2 linked regions of the Nisaea sediminum genome follow. The protein of the gene in region 1 binds, or shares a complex with, the protein of each later gene. Links are inferred from orthologs where the notes say so. Each region holds a gene or a part of one and is shown in the gene's direction. Other genes may lie near its edges.

The links.
Region 2: the proteins of metK (region 1) and groL are in contact, whole or in part, in a cryo-EM structure (PDB 8P4O), measured with the Escherichia coli proteins. The link is inferred for Nisaea sediminum from one-to-one orthologs.

The regions. Positions count from the first base shown.
Region 1 is NZ_JACZCQ010000006.1:562,069-566,171, reverse strand. The notes cover bases 1,195-4,103. They hold metK (methionine adenosyltransferase), read left to right. Parts: upstream 1,195-2,018; coding sequence 2,019-3,188; downstream 3,189-4,103. Other genes in these bases: trmB (tRNA (guanosine(46)-N7)-methyltransferase TrmB), read left to right, coding at 3,216-3,947; IG122_RS14700 (helix-turn-helix domain-containing protein), read left to right, coding at 1,456-1,839; lnt (apolipoprotein N-acyltransferase), read left to right, coding at 1,195-1,261. In the rest of the region: more of lnt, read left to right, coding at 1-1,194. UniProt on the Escherichia coli protein: Catalyzes the formation of S-adenosylmethionine (AdoMet) from methionine and ATP.
Region 2 is NZ_JACZCQ010000006.1:24,830-41,458, reverse strand. The notes cover bases 2,969-5,819. They hold groL (chaperonin GroEL), read left to right. Parts: upstream 2,969-3,496; coding sequence 3,497-5,143; downstream 5,144-5,819. Other genes in these bases: IG122_RS12155 (PAS domain-containing protein), read left to right, coding at 5,302-5,819; groES (co-chaperone GroES), read left to right, coding at 3,189-3,479. Also shown: IG122_RS12180 (tetratricopeptide repeat protein), read left to right, coding at 1-1,372; IG122_RS12175 (COX15/CtaA family protein), read right to left, coding at 1,395-2,462; IG122_RS12170 (Usg family protein), read right to left, coding at 2,556-2,819; more of IG122_RS12155, read left to right, coding at 5,820-5,877; IG122_RS12150 (sulfite exporter TauE/SafE family protein), read right to left, coding at 5,892-6,641; IG122_RS12145 (HAD family hydrolase), read right to left, coding at 6,687-7,313; IG122_RS12140 (NAD(P)-dependent oxidoreductase), read right to left, coding at 7,310-8,218; IG122_RS12135 (tellurite resistance TerB family protein), read right to left, coding at 8,236-8,640; IG122_RS12130 (amidase), read left to right, coding at 8,846-10,234; IG122_RS12125 (sigma-70 family RNA polymerase sigma factor), read left to right, coding at 10,335-10,856; IG122_RS12120 (anti-sigma factor family protein), read left to right, coding at 10,858-11,640; IG122_RS12115 (nuclear transport factor 2 family protein), read left to right, coding at 11,735-12,175; IG122_RS12110 (SulP family inorganic anion transporter), read right to left, coding at 12,211-13,812; IG122_RS12105 (heavy metal translocating P-type ATPase), read right to left, coding at 14,115-16,412; IG122_RS12100 (cyclic nucleotide-binding domain-containing protein), read left to right, coding at 16,499-16,629.

The DNA.
Region 1 (4,103 bases):
GCTCTATGGCGGGCTTGCCGCGCTGCTCTATCACCGGCTCCGGCCGCGCGGCTGGCTGCGGGCGCCGGTTTTCGCCGGTGCCTGGACGCTCGCCGAGATGCTGCGCGGGTCGATCGCGACCGGCTTTCCCTGGAATCTGCCGGCCTCCGCCTGGTCCTTTTCCGATGTCTTGATGCAGCCGCTGGCGCTGTTCGGCGCCTATGGCTACGGCTTCTTCGTCATGCTCTTCGCACTCTCTCCGCTGTTGTTGCTGCGGAACGGCGCCGGGCGACTTGAGCGCGGCATCGGTGTCTGCTCGCTTCTGCTGCCGCTGCTTTTTCTCGGTTATGGCCAGTTCCGCCTGGATGCGGCCACGCCGCTCGATCCGGCTGCGCCGACGGTGCGCGTGGTGCAGGGAAACATTCCCCAGCGGGACAAGTGGAATCGCGAGCTGATCCGAGGGCATGTCGCAAAATATGCGATGCTGACGCGGTTGCGCGAAGCCGATGCCGTCCCGGCCGGGTTCGGTGCATTGCCGCCTGCGCGTCTGGTGGTCTGGCCGGAAACGGCAATCCCCTATGCCCTCAATCGCGAGCCGGAGTTCGCGGCCTATCTCGGCTCCCTGCTGCCGGCCGGCGATGCCGTGCTGATGACCGGAGCGCCGCTGCGTGAGGCGGTACCCGGATTTCCCGACGCCACCCGGAACTACAATGCCGTCGTAGCGCTCGACCGCACCGGCCGGATCATCGCCCGGCACGATAAGTTTCATCTCGTTCCGTTTGGCGAATATGTGCCGTTCAGCGAATGGTTGCCGCTCGGACCGGTGGTGAAGACCGGCCAAGGTTTCACGCCGGGCACCGGTCCGGGCAGCTTTGAGGCGCCGGGTCTGCCGCCGATCGGCTCCCTGATCTGCTACGAGGTCATCTTTCCCGGCGCCGTCACGGCGCCTGCCGGACCCCGTCCCGGGCTTCTGGTAAACGTAACCAACGATGCCTGGTTCGGTTTCAGTTCAGGGCCTTACCAGCATCTCGCGGCCGCGCGGATGCGTGCCGTGGAAGAGGGAATCCCGATTATCCGTGCTGCGAATACGGGAATTTCCGCTGTCATCGATGCATACGGACGTATTCTGGCATCGCTTCCTCTTGAGCGGGCGGGCGCGATCGACAGTCCGCTACCCCCTGCTTTGCCAAGTAAAACGCTCTATGCGCGCGTCGGAGACAGCGTGGCAATAGTGCTGGCACTTCTGCCACTAATAGCGGCATTTCTCCGCAGGGCCAGCTAGCGCTCTTTTTTCTTTTTTTTGTTAAGGCTTTCCTGTTGACTGCATACGTTTGTATGGGTAACTGGTTTCAGCGCAATTTTAGATTAATGGTTCTGAACATGGAGCAGCCGTCGAGAAAGCGTCGTCCCGGTGGCCGGATGGCCAGCCTGGGGAAACCGAATCCGGTCGACGTTCATGTCGGATCGCGCGTCCGCATGCGCCGTACGCTTCTCGGCATCAGCCAGGAGAAGCTCGGTCAGGCGCTCGGACTGACGTTTCAGCAGGTGCAGAAGTATGAACGCGGCGCAAACCGGATTGGCGCGAGCCGGTTGTACGATCTGAGCCGGGTGCTCGAGGTTCCGGTCAATTACTTCTTCGAAGAGATGGCACAGGAAGTCCGCGAGCAGTCGCCCGGACGCCTGTTCGAAAAAGAGCAGGAACCAGAGGCCTACCAGCTTCCCGACGACCCGATGAACCGTCGCGAAACCCTTGAACTCGTTCGTGCCTATTACCGGATCGCGGACCCGGAAGCCCGGCGCCGGCTGTTCGATCTGATGCGTTCGATCGCGAACACTTTCGACGGCGAGGAGTCCGAATAGGAACCGCGTCGGTTTCTGCTTGACCGGGATTCGCAAAAGCGGCAGGTAATCCTACCTCTCGGTGCCTTCGACAGATTCACCGAATAGAGATTCATGTACGGCGCTTCCGACCGAGGCAGGCGTTCACGGGTACGCTTTATGCCGGCATGGGTGCAACTCATTTCCTAGGAGAGCCCCCGTTGACTCAATCCGACTACGAATTCACCAGCGAATCCGTTTCCGAAGGACATCCGGACAAGGTCTGTGACCGGATCTCCGATACGGTCGTTGACATGTTTCTTGCGGCGGATCCGCTGAGCCGCGTGGCCTGCGAAACCCTGGCGACGACCGACAAGGTCATCCTGGCCGGCGAAGTGCGCGGACCGGCATCCGTCACCAAGGATGCGATCGTCGAGGCGACGCGCGAGGCTATCCGCGACATCGGCTACGAGCAGGAAGGCTTCAGCTGGAAGACGGCCGATATCGATGTGCTGCTGCACGAGCAGTCGACCGATATCGCGATGGGTGTCGATGCCGCGGGCAACAAGGACGAAGGCGCCGGCGATCAGGGCATCATGTTCGGCTATGCCTGTCGCGAGACCGAAGCGCTCATGCCGGCACCGATCCACTATTCGCACCAGATCCTGAAATCCATGGCCGAGTCACGGAAGGCCGGAGCCGAGAAGGGCTTCGGTCCGGATTCCAAGAGCCAGGTGACGCTGAAATACGTTGGCGGAAAGCCGGTCGGCGCGACTTCCGTCGTGGTTTCCACCCAGCATGACGAGGATCTCGAGCAGGACGAGATCCGGGAGATGGTGCGCAAGCACGTGCTGAAGGTTCTCCCCGAGGGCTGGATGTGCCCGGAAGACCATTTCTATGTGAACCCGACGGGGCGCTTCGTGATCGGCGGCCCGGTCGGCGATGCCGGCCTGACCGGACGCAAGATCATCGTCGACACCTATGGCGGTGCCGCGCCGCATGGCGGCGGCGCCTTCTCCGGCAAGGACCCGACCAAGGTCGACCGCTCGGCCGCTTATGCCGCGCGCTGGGTCGCCAAGAACGTCGTGGCCGCTGGCCTCGCCGACAAATGCACCATCCAGGTGTCCTACGCCATCGGTGTCTCCCATCCGCTCTCGATCTATTTCGAGACCTACGGCACGGGCAAGGTGGACGAGGCCAAGCTCTCGTCCGTCATCCGTGATGTGGTCGATCTCTCGCCGCGCGGCATTCGCGAGCGTCTCGCCCTGAGCAACCCGATCTACCGGCCGACCTCGGCCTACGGTCACTTCGGACGCGAGGATGGCGGCAAAGGGTTCTTTACCTGGGAGAAGCTCGACCTCGTGGACGATCTGAAAAGCGCTTTCGCTTAAGGACCTGACGAGAAACGGGACTGAACCGTGCCCACGGGCAAGGAAGATCCGAAAGACATTGTACAGCGCGACCGCGTCTTCTATGGCAGAAGGCGCGGTCGGCGCTTGCGTGCGGGTATGGAGACGCTGCTCGAAACGCGGCTGCCGGAGCTTCGCGTGGAGCTGCCGGACACACCCGGCGCCAGGCTGGATCCACGGAGACTGTTTCCGCCGGATACGGAAGAGATCTGGCTCGAGATCGGCTTCGGCGGCGGCGAGCATCTGGCCGCCCAGGCGGAAATGAACCCACGGGTCGGCTTCATCGGCTCCGAGCCTTTCATGAACGGCGTCGCCAGCCTGATCCGCCATTGCGAGGATCGCGGTCTCGGCAATGTGCGGATCTATCCGGACGACGTGCGCGACCTGCTCGCCGTACTGCCGGATGGCTGCCTCGACCGGATCGCCGTACTCTTCGCCGACCCTTGGCCGAAGAAGCGGCACCATGCACGCCGCATCATCCAGCACGAGACCATTGCCGAATTTCACCGCCTGCTGAAGCCGGGTGGCGAGCTCCGGCTGGCAACCGACGATATGGGCTATCTGCGCTGGATGCTGGCGCGGGCGACGGCGAATGAGGGATTTCGCTGGCTTGCGCGCGGACCGCAGGATTGGCGGGTCCGGCCGGACGACTGGCCCGAGACGCGCTACGAGGCCAAGGCCCGGGCGCAGGGCCGGCGGCCGGCCTTCATGCGTTTCGAGCGTCTCGATACCACCGGTTGACCGAATTTTCTTGAAGCATTCGCGCACTGGGTTATATTCGGGTTTCCATTACATGACCCAATCGGTAACGCTGATAGGGTGGGCCAACGGCCCACTTTTTTTTTGCGCTTCCGGAGGGTCGATTATCCCGGTTTCGGCCGGGTCGGACTGTTAGAG
Region 2 (16,629 bases), 530 kb from region 1 along the record:
GCGTTTTTTCCGGGAGGTCAGGGACGGCCTCGAGCGACGCGACCCCTCTATGGAGCACGATATCGGGTGTCTGTTGTTCCTGTATTTCCTGCTGTTCCAGGGAGAAATCGAGGACTGCGCCCGGTTCGCGGACTTGCTCGATCCGGCGCTCGGCGGCGATCCGGACAGCCAGTTCAATTTCAGGAAGCTGAAGCTGCTTCTCGGTCTGCTGACCGCTTACAAGGAACAGCCTCACAGCTGGAGCTCAAGCAAGCGGCGCATTATTTCGTTGCCCGTCTGGGGGGCGAAATATGTCGACATGTGGCTGAAATACAGCCTGCCGTCGCTGTTCGGGGCGCGGAACCGCAAGCTCTGGGAGACCGGCGAGACGGTATTCCATTTCTTCACCACGCCGGAAGACTGGAAGCGGTTGCAGGCCGATCCGGTGTTCCGGAGTTTTTGCGGCCGGCACCGGACGGTCTTCCTCAATGTGAGCCCGATCCTGCAATCGGGTCTCCAGGCAAGTTCCTATCAGGCGCTGTCCCTCAGTCACTGGGCGTCCATGTTTCTGGCACGCGACGAGGGCGCGGACTTCATCGGTCTCGTGGCCGACTATATCTTCTCCGACGGCTCGATGGCCTACCTCTTGGAACGGGCGGAGACAGCCGGTCTGAAAGCGGCCTTCACCGTCGATCTCTGGGTTGCCGGGGAGGCGGCGGAACCAGTTTTCGACGGCATGATCGCCGCCGACGGGTCTCTCAGCATATCGCCGGAGGAGATGGTCCGGGTCTTCGCGGGGAACAGTTCCGCGCGGATCTATTTCAACGCGGCAGGCCCGACGCTTGATTCCATCCCGTCCGATCCGTCACGGCTGTTCACGCGTCTGCCAAACGGGCTTCGGATCGATAATCTGCAGCCGCAGCTGTTCTTCGCGACGGCGGATGTGTTGAAAGGCTTCTGGTTTCCGCGTCTGCCGATGACGGACAACGGGCTGGTGGATTTCGTCCTCATGTCGACCGGCAGTCTGGATGACAGCGAGGTTCTGGTGGATCCGCAGAGGTTCGGCTGCATCGTTCTCGACTACAACGAGGAAGAGCGCGCGAAAACGGGTCATTACCCGGCCCGGCTGAAGAGCCGGAACAGCGTTCGGGATCTTGCGGAGCAGATCGTTCGCAGCAGGCTCTGGAGCCCGGGCAGGCAGTGGGCCCTGCGCAATCCGCTCTATGTCTCCTTCGACGGCGAGCCTCCGCAAACGCAGGATGCCGATCGTTTCATGGAGGCCGTTCTGTCCTACCTGCCCGAACCGCGGTCCTTCGATCAGGTCGATATGGTCGCGAAGGTCGGGCGCGACGCGTTCCGGCGCTTCCTTGCGGAATGGAAGAGCACGGACTGAGGTCCGCCGGCGGAGGCGTCGCTCAGCGGGCGCCGCGCGGACCCGACAATTCGAAAAGCACCCAGACCGCGGCTGCGAAGGTTAGCGCCGCGCCGCCCTGATGCGCCGCGCCGAGCCATACCGGGACCTGGGCGAGCAGGGTTGAGATCCCGAGTGCGACCTGTATCGCACCCATCCCCGCAAGCGCGTGAACGGCAAGCCGGGTGCGGGGCGCAAGGTCTTCGGAACGCATGGCCCGCACCAGGAGCCAGACGATCGCGGCAAAGGTGAGGATGGCAATGACGCGGTGATTGAATTGCACCGTCGCGGGATTCTCGAAGATGTTGATCCAGAACGGCTCGGCGAAGGCGTAGTCCGGCGGGACGACATGCCCGTTCATCAGCGGGAAGGTGTTGTAGATCAGGCCCGCATCGAGCCCGGCGACGAAGGCGCCCGCGATCACCGTCAGGGCGATCAGATGCAGCACCGCGACGGCATGGCGCCTGAGGTGCCTGTCCCCTTCACCGGGGAGACGGAGCAGGCCGAGTACGGTCCAGAGCAGCACGCCGAGAATGGCGAAGGCGACGCCGAGATGGATCGCGAGCCGGTACTGGCTGACCGCCGGATTGTCGACCAGGCCGCTCTTCACCATCCACCAGCCGATCGCGCCCTGCAGGGCGCCGAGCAGGAAGAGCAGGCCGAGCCGCGGGTAGAGCGCGCGGCGGATCTTGCCAAAGACGGCGAGGATCAGGAACGGGGCGGCGAAGGCGATTCCGATCAGCCGCCCCCAGACGCGGTGCAGATATTCCCAGAAGAAGATCTGCTTGAAGTCCTCGATGGTCATCCAGGAATTGACCTTCTGGAATTCCGGCGTGTCCTGATAAAGCGAGAAGACCCGATACCATTCCGCCTCGCTCAGGGGCGGGATCCAGCCGATGAAGGGGCGCCATTCGGCCATCGATAGGCCGGACTCGGTCAGCCGCGTGATGCCGCCGATCACGATCATCAGAAACACCATGACGGCGACCCCGGCGAGCCAGTAGGCGACGGACCGGTCGGCTGCGGCGTGTTCCGGCAGGGCGGGGCTGTAGGACGGGCTGGACGGGTTCACGCCACTCTCCGTTTGGACAAAACGACCGGCGGAATGTGGCGTCGGGTGCGGCGGAGGTCAAATGGATGCAATGCCGCACCCGCGCGGGTGGTGTCAGTGAAGCCGGAATTCGATGTCCGCGGCGTTGAAGTTGGCCGTCCCGGTCAGGGAGCCGGCGCAGATCTGAACAGAGTGAATCTGCGCTTCGATATTGAGCCGCCAATGATCGAGGAAGCGCCTCAGACGCGGGAATTTCGGAACGACGTCGTGTGTCTGCCAGACGAAGCTTTGCAGCAGATCCGGATAGTCCGGCATGCGGTAGAGAATTTCCGCGGTCGTCACGCGGCGCTCGAACAGGACGACAGGCTCAATCGACATTCATGAACTCCATCAATTGTGATTGCGGAAATTTTGATGTAGAACAGCGGCGCCTCGCAATAACTAAATAAAATCAATTGATTAGCAGCAAATCGGTTTGATTGCTGCTAGGGGTCTCTCACCGCTATTCCGCAAGATTCCGTTTGGAAATCCTCCCCGGCGGCCCCATCTGCCGGTCTCGTGTGGACCGCGTCCCGCCTCTTCTCGGTCCGAAAATTTTTCCAGACTCGCTTGGCTATTCCTTGACAGTGGTTTCGCGCTTCCCTACATCGTCAGCACTCGCCGTTGGTGAGTGCTAATAATTAGGTTCGCCACGGCGAGCGCTCAGTTAGAAAACGTCACTCAGACGAGTTTTTCGGAGGTTATGGCATGAAGTTCAGGCCATTGCATGACCGGGTTGTTGTCCGTCGCACTGAAGGCGAGGAGAAGACAGCCGGGGGCATCATTATTCCCGATTCCGCCAAGGAAAAGCCGATGCAGGGCGAAGTTGTCGCCGCTGGCTCCGGCGCGCGCGACGAGACCGGTAAGGTCCAGCCGCTCGACGTCAAGGCCGGCGACAAGGTTCTGTTCGGCAAATGGTCGGGCACCGAGGTCAAGATCAACGGTGAAGAACTGCTGATCATGAAAGAGTCCGACATCATGGGCGTTCTGGAATCCTAAGAAAGGACTGATCCATCATGGCTGCTAAAGACGTCAAGTTCGGCACCGATGCACGCGCCCGCCTTCTCAAGGGCGTGGATGTGCTCGCGGATGCCGTCAAGGTTACCCTGGGCCCGAAAGGCCGCAACGTCGTTCTCGACAAGTCCTTCGGTGCCCCGCGCATCTCCAAGGACGGCGTGACCGTTGCCAAGGAAATCGAACTGTCCGACAAGTTCGAGAACATGGGCGCACAGATGGTGCGCGAAGTCGCCTCCAAGGCGAACGACATCGCCGGTGACGGCACCACCACCGCTACGGTTCTGGCTCAGGCCATCGTGCGCGAAGGCTCCAAGGCCGTCGCCGCCGGCATGAACCCGATGGACCTGAAGCGCGGCATCGACACCGCCATCGAGGCCGTCGTTGCCGATATCCAGAAGCGCGCCAAGAAGATCTCCACCTCCGGTGAGGTCGCTCAGGTCGGCACCATCTCCGCCAACGGCGAAGCCGAAATCGGCGAAATGATCGCCAAGGCGATGGAGAAGGTCGGCAACGAGGGCGTGATCACGGTCGAGGAAGCCAAGTCCCTGCACACCGAACTCGACGTTGTCGAGGGCATGCAGTTCGACCGCGGCTATCTCTCCCCGTACTTCGTCACCAACGCCGACAAGATGACCTGCGAGCTGGAAAGCCCGTACATCCTGCTGCACGAAAAGAAGCTCTCCAACCTGCAGGCGATGCTGCCGGTTCTCGAGCAGGTCGTGCAGTCCGGCAAGCCGCTCCTCATCATTGCTGAGGACGTCGAAGGCGAAGCGCTCGCCACGCTCGTCGTCAACAAGCTGCGTGGCGGCCTGAAGGTTGCCGCCGTCAAGGCTCCGGGCTTCGGCGATCGCCGCAAGGCCATGCTGGAAGACATTGCCATCCTGACCGGTGGCACCGTCGTCAGCGAAGACCTCGGCATCCAGCTCGAGAACGTTACCGTCGACATGCTCGGCACCGCCAAGCGCGTCCAGATCTCCAAGGACGAGACGACGGTCGTCGACGGCGCCGGCAAGAAGAAGGACATCGAGGCCCGCTGCAACCAGATCCGGGCGCAGATCGAGGAAACCTCCTCCGACTACGACCGTGAGAAGCTCCAGGAGCGTCTCGCGAAGCTGGCTGGCGGCGTCGCGGTGATCCGCGTCGGCGGCGCCACCGAGATCGAGGTGAAGGAACGCAAGGATCGTGTCGACGACGCGATGCACGCGACCCGCGCCGCGGTCGAGGAAGGCATCGTTCCGGGCGGCGGTACCGCCCTGCTCTATGCCGTCAAGGCTCTCGACAAGATCAAGCTGGAAAACGAAGACCAGAAGATCGGTGTCAACATCGTGCGCAAGGCCATCCAGGTCCCGGCACGTCAGATCGCCGAGAACGCTGGTGAAGATGGTTCCGTCATCGTCGGCAAGATGCTCGAGTCCAAGGACACCGACTGGGGCTTCGATGCGCAGAAGGGCAAATTCACCAATCTGGTGAAGGCCGGCATCATCGACCCGGCCAAGGTCGTTCGTTCCGCGCTGCAGAACGCCGGCTCCGTTGCGGGTCTGCTGATCACCACGGAAGCGATGGTCGCCGAGAAGCCGGAACCGAAAGGTGCCGGCGGCGGCATGCCGGGTGGCGGCATGCCGGACATGGGCGGCATGGGCTTCTAAGTCAGCCTTCCGCATAAATCCAAGAAACCCTCCAGGGAGCTCCCTGGAGGGTTTTTTGTCGTTCTCTGGCAAAAATTTGCGTCAGATCAAAATTTTGGTAGGGTGGTCGGGCTGCATTCCGTGACTTGAACTTTCTCTTTCGGGATTGGTCGCTGGATATGGAGGGTGACGCGTCTGCAGGGCGTCTGGAAGAGATCGTTCCTCCGATCGAGGATCGGATCGAACGGCTGATCGCTTACTGGCGGAGCAAGAAGTCTGCAGGTGGATTGCCGGGACGGCGGGACATCGATCCGACGGAGATCCCGGATCTGCTCCCCCATATAGGCCTCATTGACGTGCTCGAAGGCGGACAGGCGTTTCGCTACCGGCTTCTCGGCACTCACCTGAACAACATCTTCGGTGAGGATTTCACGGGCAAGGATGTCGGGGAAATCAAGCTCGGCGACTACGGTGCCTTCCTCCTGGATCTTTACCGCTCCGTCTTGACCGCCACGAGTCCGGTCGTCAGTGACAGTGTGTTCGAGTTTCGGGACAAGAATTTCCTGAAGGTGCGGCGCGTCCTCTTTCCTCTCGCGGCGGACGGCAGGACGGTCGATATGATCCTCTTCATAAACGTCTTCCGCAGCAGGTATGAGGAGGAGGTTGAGCCCCGGAAGGCCGGCGAGCCCAGGGGCCCGATGTTCGACCAGACCCTCATCTCGAGCGGCCGGGAACTCTGGCGCCGCCACGTTTGAGCTATGTGTCGGGGTCAGAGCTCTATCGCGCGCGCGGCGATGTAGAGACCGAGCACGAAAATTCCGAGATAGAAGACCCGTCTGAACCGATCCTCGGAAAGACGGCTGCGGATCTTCTGCCCCAGCACCATGCCGAGGAGCGCCGGCACCAGCCCCAATGCCGAGACCATGCCGAGTTCGGCGCTCACGAGGCCGTTCTGCCCGAGCGCGAGGGCGAGGGCCGCGGTCGACAGGAGGAAGAGCATTCCCATTGCCTGCACCAGCATGTCGCGGGTGAGGCCCAGCGCCTGCAGATAGAGGACGCCGGGGACCATGAAGGATCCGGTCATTCCGGTCAGGATGCCGTTGACCGTTCCGAACAGCGGGCCGCTCCAGCGTGCTCTCCTTGGCGAGAGGGAAAGCCGGAACCCCGCGAGGCCGCTGGCCGCATAGGCGACCAGCAGCAGGCCGAGCAGGGCGGAGAGATAGGAGAGATCGACGCGGCTCAGCGCCTGGGCGCCGATCCAGATCGTCAGTGTCGCGGTGGCGAGGAACGGCCAGATCCTTGCGAGGATGGCCCGCGCGTTCCCGCCGACGGAGGCTTGCCAGATATTGGTGGCAAGAGAAGGCACGACCAGAAGCGCCATGGCGCTCGGCAGATCGAGCAGCAGGGTCATGAGGCCAAGCGTGACGGTCGGCAGACCGAGGCCGATCACGCCCTTGACGGTCCCTGCGAGCAGAAATGTTCCGGTGATGGCCGCGAGAAGGGCCGGATCGTATTGCATGGGCGGCAGTCTACCCGCTCCGGGGGACACCGCAATCGGCAGACCCTAGATAAGCGCGCATTTCCTGAAGGCTTCGAGGCACGCGCTCTCGCTGACGAAGTGATGGGTCCGAAAGCCGAGTTCGTCCGCCGCCGCGATGTTACGCGACGAATCGTCGACGAAGAGCGTGCGTTCCGGAACGAGGCCGAAGCGCGAGATGCAAAGTTCGAAGATCCGTGGATCCGGCTTGATGATGCCTTCCTCGCCGGAGACCGCCACGCCGTCGAAATCCTTGAGGAAGCCGAAACGTTCGCGCGTCTCGCGGAAGGTCTCCGCGCCGAAATTGGTCAGGCCGTAGACCGGGATCCCGGCTGTCCTCATCCTTTGCTTGGCCGCGACGATACCGTCGAGCGGGCCCGGGATCATCTCCTGGAAACGGCCATAGAAGGCCTCGATTTCCGTCCGGTGCTCAGGATGAAGCCGGATCAGGTCGGCGATCTGTTCCTCCGGTGGCCGTCCGAGATCGTGCCGGATATGCCACGGGGTGGTGCAAATCGCGCCGAGGAACCACTCCATGCGCGCCTCGTCGGGAGCACCGTCCGGCGTCCTGAAGATCTTTCGATAGAGATGGCGCGGGTCCCAGTGGATCAGAACATTGCCGATATCGAACAGAACGGCCCCGACGGCGCTCATTCCAGGTCCTTCGGCGCTTCGGCGATCTCGAGGATCAGCGAGGAAATGTCGAGTTCGCCCTGCCCCCCGTCGACCAGGGTTTCCCAATGCGCGGCATTGCTGTCGAGGCCGCCGAGCGTGAGGCCCGCGGCGCGGGCGAGGTCCTTGGCTTGCGCGGTCAGTTCCGCCTGCATCCGGACGGTGCGGCCGGCGCGGAATTCGCGGTCCGCCATCCTGCGGCCGGTCTCGTTGAGGACGGCGCCGCCGACCGCGCTGTCGGCAAGGGCGGCGAGCAACGCCTCGGCTTCGACACCGGAGGCGGCGGCGAGCGCCAGACCCTCCGCGAGAGCCTGTACCATCTGGCCGTGGATCGCGGCCCCGCAAGTCCGGATCGCCTGGCCGGAGCCGATCGGGCCTGCATGGAGAACCTTTTTCGAAAGCACGTGGAGGACCGGCCAGATCCGGGCGAAGGCCGTATCCTGACCACCGACGGAGAGCGTGCCGCCGAGAGCCGCCTCGGTAATCGGCGCGTCGATCCAGAGGCGTCCGCTCTGACGCACCCTATCCGCGAATGTCCGTGTGATCTTGGGGCCGGTTTCGCCGATATCGACAATCAGCCCTTCCGGAGGTGTGCCGTGCAAAACCCCGTAACGGTCCTCATCCGGGTCGAAGATCACCCGTTCGAGCGCCTTGTCGCTATTGACCGCGACCAGCGTCGCCTCGGTATAGCGCGCGACATCCCGGGGGCAGGGTTCGACCTCGATCAGCGGATGCGCCTCCGCCAGTCCCACCGCTTTCGCCGTGTTCCGGGTCCAGACATGGAGACGCGCACCGTTTTCGGTCAGTTTGCGCGCAACCGCGAGGCCGCGCCGGCCGAGGCCGATCAGACCGATCCGTCTTCCGTCGAGTGGTTTCTGGGCCGACATGGCGCGGCCCCCTCCGCTTAAGATCTCGCGTAGCGCGCGGCCGAACCGCGCTCGATGGCAGCCGCGGTCAGACGGTCGACATTCAGCTCGTGGCGCAGGATCTCAAGGAACCGCAGTTCTTCCTGCGTGGCCGTGCCGTCGGCGGCGACAACGTCGCAGGCGAGCGCATAGGCGGTCGCTCCGAGATGGTCCGGCAGTGTGCGCTTGATCTGGTCGACCGCCGCGTCGAGCCCATCCGGCTCGCTCAACAGGTCGATGCAGGAGCCTGCGATCTGGCCGAAATTGCCGATCTCGAAATCCTGGAAGATCGGCAGCACATTGATGATTTCGCTGATCGTCTCCAGTTCCTCGTCGTCGACGCTGCCGTCTGCAGCCGCGCTCAGAACCATGGCGTAAATCAGTGCGGAGTGAGTGGTGATCATCGCTCGCCCGGGCTTTCCATTTGCGTTACCTCCCAAGGATATAGCCGCTCGGGAGCGCCAGCGATAGCCTCGAGTGGAGGCAGGCGGCGAATCCCGGATCGCACGGACGGCTCTCTTGCCATGTCCGCGCTTTTGTCCTGACGGCAAGGGACGCTAATCTGCAGACCATTCACGTCAGGAATATGGCAGGCAGGGGGTGAGGGCGATGGCAAGAATTCCGGAAGATCCGTTTGAAAATGGTGGGCTCGCGGGCTTTGCGCGCGACCTGCGCGCGGGGCGAACCAGCAGCGAGGCGGTGACGTTGGCCTGTCTTGAGCGCATCGATGCGCTCGACGGAAAACTCGGTGCCTTTCAGCATGTTGCCGCCGAAACCGCGTTGCAGACCGCGCAGGCGATGGACGGGCTTCTGCGCGCCGGGACCGACCTCGGCCCGCTGATGGGGGTGCCGATCGGGGTCAAGGATATCTACGCGGTGGACGGCATGCCGACGACCAACGGCTCGCTCATCGAGTCCGCCGAAATCACCGGCCCCGAGGGCACCTACGTCCAGCGTCTCAAGAAAGCCGGCGTCGTCATTCTCGGCAAGACCAAGACGGTCGAGTTCGCGCTCGGCGGGACGGGCCAGAACGAGGCCCGCGGCATGCCCTGGAATCCCTGGGATCTCGAAACCAAGCGCATTCCGGGCGGATCCTCCAGCGGCTCGGGTGTGGCGACGGCGGCGGGCTTGTGCGGCTTCGCGCTCGGCTCCGATACCGGCGGGTCGATCCGGATCCCCGCGTCCTTCTGTGGCCTGTCCGGCCTCAAGACCAGTATCGGCCTGATCCCGACGGACGGGGTGTTTCCGCTCTCGCCGACCCTCGATACCGTCGGCGCGCTCTGCCGTTCGGCGGAGGACTCGGCCATCGTGCATGCGGCGACTATGGGCATCCAGGTTCCGGAAGCGGTCTCGCCCGACACGCTTCGCCTCGGTCTGCTGCGCGAGTTCTTCTTCGAGGATCTCGATCCGGAGGTCGAAGACTGCATGGACAAGGCACTGCGGGCGCTGGTTGAGGTCGGGATCACGATCGTCGAACTCGACAAGAGCGACCTGCCGGACCCGAAGGAGCGGGAAACGATCTTCCCGCCGATCGTGGGCACCGAGATCCTGGCGAGCCTCGGCGTCGACCGTTTCAAGGCGGGCCGCAACGGCATGGACAGCGTCACCGCGGCGCGGGCGTCGGTTGGCCTGGATGTCTCCGCGATCGACTACGCGCTGGCGCTGCGCCGCCACGAGACGCTGAAGAAGCTGGCGGACGAAGCGCTGCGTCCGCTGGATGGGCTGATCGCGCCGACTACCCCCATGGTAACGCTGCCGGCGGAGGCGCTGAAGACCGAGGAAGGCGGCGCGCGCGGCATGGCCGCCTCGCGCAATACGCAACCGGGTAATCTCTGGGGCATGTGCGGCATCTCGATCCCGATCCAGCAGTTCGGCTCGGCGCTGCCGGTTGGCCTTCAGGTGCTGTGCCGGCGCGGAATGGACGCGCACGCGCTCTCCATCGGTCTCGCGATCGAGGGCATCGTCGGACGTCCGATGCGCCCCTCTCTCGCGCTCTGAAAAAATTTCCGGTGCCGCGGGAATAAAATGCGCGACGCGCTGTATTCCCCTTATCAGAGCCAGTCTCCGGACCGGCCGGAGATTGGTGGAGGACGCCGCGTTGACGCACCAGAAGGATGCCCGTCTCCTGCTGACGGAGGAGATACCCCATCTCAGGCGATACGCGCGCGTCCTGACCCGTGGGGGGGACGGCGCCGACGATCTGGTGCAGAGTTGCCTTGAGCGGGCGTTGAGCCGGTTCCATCTCTGGCAGCAGGACAGACGGCTGAGGCCGTGGCTGTTTACCATCATGCACAACATCTTCGTCAATCAGGTGCGGAGCCGGGCCGTCCGCCCGGATCTGGTGTCCATCGATGCCGGAACGGTGCAATTGTCCTCCGCCGCGGAGCAGGAACAGCGCGCCGAGGTGCGGCAGGTTCTGGCTGCTCTCGATAGCCTGAACGATGATCAGCGCGAGGCGGTCATGCTCGTCGCCGTCGAGGGGCTGAGCTACGAGGAAGCGGCCCAGATCCTCGGTGTGCGGACGGGCACGTTGATGTCGAGATTGCACAGGGGGCGGGAACGGTTGCGCGAACTCTGTTTCCGCGCGGCCGCGACGCCGGCCATCAGACAGGTGAAGTGACATGCCGACGAACCACGACGACGACCTTCCGATCACCACCGACGACTTTCACGCCTACGCGGACGACAGGCTATCGCCCGCACGCGCGGCGGCGGTCGAAGCCTATCTCTCGGAGCATCCGGACGCGGCGCGACAGGTCGCGGAATACAGATCGCTCAACGAGACGCTGCGCGAAGCTCTGGATCCGGCCCTTGGCGAACCGGCGACGGAGATCGAGTCCGGTTTTCTCGTTCCGCCCCGGCGCCCCCGTTTCCACGTCCGTTTCGCGGCCGCCGCTGCCATTGCGGGCCTTCTGGTCGGCGGAGCATCCGGCTGGTTTGCCAATGGGTATCTGGGAGGTCCGTCGAGTGATGCCGCCCGGATCGCCGACCGGGCCGCGACTGCCTATACGGTCTACGCTCCCGAAGTCCGGCATCCGGTCGAGGTCAGCGGGACGGATGCCGACCATCTCTCGGCATGGCTGTCGAACCGGATGGGCATGTCCTTCGAGATCCCGCGGCTCGAGACCATCGGTTTCACCCTCGTGGGTGGACGTTTGCTGATGGGCGAGGCCGCGCCGGCGGCTCTTCTGATGTACGAAAACGGGCAGGGGCGCCGCATGGTCGTCTATGTCAGGAACGACCTCGCGGGCGCGCGTCGGACTCCGATGCAATACCGGCGCAATGCCGGGGCCGGCGTGGTCTATTGGGTGGACGGCCACAAGGGGTTCGGCCTCTCCGGCGGTTTCTCCGAGCAGGAACTCTCCGGAGCCGCCCGGATTGTACGGGCCCTCTACGAATCGTGACGGGGAGATGGGAAAAAGCCGCAGCGCGAGGGAATAAATTCGATCTCGCGGCGTAGATGCTTTCATTCGCAACCGGTCACTGGAGGGCCAGATAATGAAAGCATTCAAGAAATCCGCACTTCTCGTCGCCGTCGGACTGATGTCCGTTTCGGCTTTCGCGGCGGACGCGTTCGCCGCTTCCGCGCGGGACAGGGCGACGGGTCATTTCGAGGCCATCGGCAAGGGCGCCGTCGAAGCGATCCTCGCCGACTACGCGGACAATGCGACGCTCTACTGGATCGGGGGGCCGCTCGACGGTGTCCATGCGGGCAAGGCCAGTATCGAAACGGTCTGGCGCAAGTTCACCGGCGCCCAGGGGCCGCTGAAGGTCGAGGTGTCCGATGTCGCGGAGCACGCCAATCCGAAAGGCAGCACGGTCTCCGCGAACGTGAAGTTCCTCGGCAAGGGAACCGTGCCGGTGCATTACGTCCTGACCTATCACGGCGACCGTCTGGTCAGCGAGATCTGGCAGATCGACCCCAAGCTCGCGAAATAACCCCGACCGGAAGGGGTGGGTCGGCATTCGGGTAATCAGTGCCCCGTGCCGACCTGACCGATGCGGAGGTCGTAGTCGCTGGCGACCCCGTAGACCGGATCCTCGTCGTCGCGCTCTTCCACGAGCTGTCCCGCCTTGCCGAGGAGTACCTTGCAGTCGCGGCTCAGATGGCGGAGCTGCAGGCGCTTGCCGAGTTCGTCATATCGTTTGGCGAGGCTCTCGATCGCCTGCAGGCCGGAATGGTCGACCACCCGTGAATTCATGAAGTCGATGACGACGCGGTCCGGGTCTTCCTTCGGCGTGAACTGGGCGAGGAAGCTCTCGGTCGAGCCGAAGAAGAGCGGGCCGTCGAGGCTGTAGATCTTGGCGCCGGAGACGTCGATGCCGGAGACGGCATGCATCCGCGTCGCCGCGTTCCAGGCGTAGAACAGGGCGGCCAGGATCACGCCGATCACGACCGCGATGGCGAGATCGGTAAAGACGGTGACGATGGTGACGAGCACGATCAGCAGCGCGTCCTTGCGCGGGATCCGGCGCATGATGGTCAGGCTGCGCCAGGCGAAGGTGCCGATCACCACCATGAACATGACGCCGACCAGCGCCGCGAGCGGGATCTGCTCGATCAGGCTGGAGGCGAAGAGAATGAAGCTCAGCAGGAAGAGCGCGGCGGAAATGCCGGAGAGCCGGGTGCGGCCGCCGGATTTCACGTTGATCACGCTCTGCCCGATCATCGCGCAGCCGCCCATGCCGCCGAAGAAACCGGTGACCGTGTTGGCCATGCCCTGGGCGAGGCATTCCCTGGAGGCGCCGCCCTTGGTCTCGGTCATGTCGGCGACGACGTTCAGGGTCAGGAGGCTCTCGATCAGGCCGATGGCGGCGAGGATCAGCGAATAGGGCAGGATCACTTCGAAGGTCTCGAGCGTCAGCGGCACCATCGGAATGTGGAAGGCGGGCAACCCGCCCTCGATGCTGGCGAGATCGCCGACGCGCGGCAGGTCCAGATCGAAGCCGATGACCACCAGCGAGACGATGCCGACCGCGGCGAGCGGGGCCGGGATGAACTTGGTGATCCTTGGCACGACATAGATCAGCGCCATCGTCACGGCGGTGAAGCCGAGCATCAGATAGAGCGGCTCTCCGCTCATCCAAGTGGTTCCGCCTTCCGGTGTCTTCACCTTGAACTGGCCGAGTTGGGCGAGGAAGATGACGATCGCAAGCCCGTTCACGAAGCCGAGCATGACCGGATGCGGCACCATCCGGATGAATTTGCCCCAGCGCATCACGCCGGCGAAGATCTGCAATAGGCCCATCAGGACGACGGTGGCGAACAGATATTCGACCCCGTGCCTTGTGACGAGATCGACCATGACGACGGCGAGCGCGCCGGTCGCGCCGGAGATCATGCCCGGCCGGCCGCCGAAGACGGCGGTGATCAGGCCGACGATAAAGGCGGCATAGAGGCCGACCAGCGGATGCACATGGGCGACGAAGGCGAAGGCGACCGCTTCCGGAACTAGAGCGAGGGCGACGGTGAGGCCGGAGAGGATGTCCGTCTTGATCTGGCCGGGGGTCAGCTTGTGCTCTTGATTGGTTCCGTCCGTCGCGGATGACAAACGCGTTTTCATCGCCTGCAGCATGGGTGCGCATCTCTCTCGAAATCGATGGATGTCCCGGGATTTCCCGCCCACTCTTCCGACCCCCGTGCGGTTTCGCCGGGAGACGCACGAGAAGGCGTCCGTTCGCGCCTCATAATACAGTAATGCTGACCTATCTCAATATTATTGTGCAGCGCAGCATTGCATGCGTGATGCGCGCGAGGTGGGAGGCTGTTCACGAAACTACAGGGATTTGCTCGCTTTTTCAGCTCCGACGGCGCACACGCGGAAGAAAGGCACCTGTGCTCTACCTGCAGCCGCGTTGCGGAGCTCCGTGTCCGGGTCTAGCCCGCCGCGTAGTCGAAGATGTCCTCTTCCTGGGCGTTGTGGATGCGCACCAGGGCGTCTACGGACTCGATGATGCGCTGGGCGTCGCGGATCAGGTAGCGGTCCGCCTCGTCCTCGCCGACGCCGCTCACCAGCCGGTCGAGCAGGCGGCCGAGGTGCTGGATCTCTCGGTGCGCCCGGCTCATCGCCGCGAGCCCGTGCGCGTTGCCGAGATGGGGCACCAGCTTCGGGTAGACATTGACCTCGTCCTCGCGCTCGTGCGGGACGATATCCTCGTTGATGATCCGGTTCGCCTCGGCGATATGCGCCAGAGCTTCCGCACCCTCCGCATCGTCGAGCGCGTCCGCATGGGCCCGGAGCTGGTCGAGCCAGGCTTCCACTTCCTCATGCTCGTCGCGCAGCCGCTGGGCGGCCTCTTCCGGCAGGCTCGGCTTCATCCCGAGGCCCGGCGGCACCAGGGCGCGGAGCGCGTTCAGGATCACCGCGACATCGATCCCTTCCTGCAGGATGGCACCGGCGACCGGTGTCAGGTAGCCGGCGGCCGCGAACGCCATCGCGACGAGCGACATGACCATGCCGGCGACGATGCTTTCCATCGCGATGCGGCGTGAGCGCTTGGCGATCGCAAGCGCGTCCGCCACCCGGTCGAGCCGGTCGATCAGCACCACGGCGTCGGCAGCCTCCGAGCTGGCGCTGGCGCCGCGCGCGCCCATGGCGATCCCCATGTCGGCGGCGGCGAGGGCCGGTGCATCGTTGATGCCGTCGCCGACCATCAGGGTCGGATGACGCTTCTTCTCGAATTCGACCGCATCGACCTTGTCCGCCGGAACCCGGTTGGCGAGCACCGCGTCGAGATCGAGCGCGGCGCCGATGGTTTCGGCCGCGTCCGCATGGTCGCCCGTCACCATGACGATGCGGCCGATCCCGGCCTCGCGCAGCGCGCGGATGGCGCGTGGCGCTTCCCGCCGGAGGGAGTCGCCGAGCAGAAGGGCGCCGACGAGTGCACCGTCGACCGTCACGAAGACCGACAGCGCGGAGCGCCAGGAGGCCCGGCGCTGGGCGCGGTCGACCCAGGCGGCGCGCTGGTTGCCGCCGGTGGTCATGGTCAGGCTGCCGGCGGCGACCCGCTTGCCGTCTACCGTGCCGGTGAGGCCGGCGCCGAGTTCCTCGCGCACGTCGGTCGGCGGCACGAGCGTCAGGCCGCGGGATTCGGCCGCCCCCACGATCGCCTGGGCAATCACATGATGCGACGCCTGCTCAAGGCAGGCGGCGAGGCGCAGCACCTCGACCGGATCGTGACCCGGCGCGGTCTCTACCGCGACGAGGCGGGCGCCGCCGATGGTCAGCGTGCCGGTCTTGTCGAAGAGGATCGTATGCGCGCGGGCGAGTGCCTCGAGCGCCATTCCTCCCTTCACCAGCACCCCGCGCCGGGCCGCGAGCGAGACGCCGGAAATGAAGGCGACGGGAGCGGCGAGGATCAGCGGGCAGGGCGTGGCGACGACCAGCACCGCGAGGCCTCGCACTGGGTCTCCCGAGAGGAACCATGCGGCGCCGGCGACCGTCACGGCGAGCGGCAACAGCAGCAGGGCGAAACGGTCGGCCATGCGGATGAAGGGGGCCTGTGCGGTCTGCGCGGCGGCGACCATCGCGACGATGCCGGCATAGGTGCTCTCGCTTGCCGTCGCGGTCGCCTGCAGGCTGAAAGGGACACCCGAATTCACCGCGCCGCTCCGCACGGGCTCGCCGGCATGGCGCTCGACCGGGATCGGCTCGCCGGTCAGCGCCGACTCGTCGATGGTGGCCGTCCTGTCGGCCCCGGTCTCGAGGATCACGCCGTCGACGGGAATGACCTCGCCGGTGCGCACCAGCAGGCGGTCCCGCTCCGCGACCTGCTCGACGCCGATATCCTCCAGCGTTCCGTCGACATAGCGGTGCGCGGTACGCGGCGCACGGTCCGTCAGGCTCTTCAGGTTGCGTTCTGCCCGGGAGACGGCGAAATCCTCGAGAACGTTTCCGCCCGCATACATCACCGCGACGACGACGCCGGCGAGGGTCTCCCCGAGGGCAAGCGCGGCCGACATGGAAAGCAGCGCGACGGCATCCACGCCCATGCGCCCGGCAAGCAATGCGCGGGTCATGGAAATGGCGAGCGAGACGACGACCGGTAGCGTGGCGAGGCCCCAGATCCAGATCGAGGCGGTATCATGCCCGGTCTGCCAGGCGATCAGTCCGGCGATCAGCCCGGCGGTCGCGACCGCAATAAGCAAGCGGCCGAGAAGGCGTTCCGATATCATGTTTGTCCCCGACCTCCCGTTGCGCTCTCGTCGAGCTTATCGCAAAAAAGAACAGGGGCGGGAAGCGGCCTGGAGGTGCCTGCGACATGCAGTACAAGGAAGCCAAGACCCGGCGCTACAAAAAGGGGCAGCTTGTCTTCGCCGAGGGTGACGAGGCCTTCGAGGCCTTTATCGTGCTTCTCGGCTCGGTCGAGATCTCGATCGGGGTCGGCAAGAG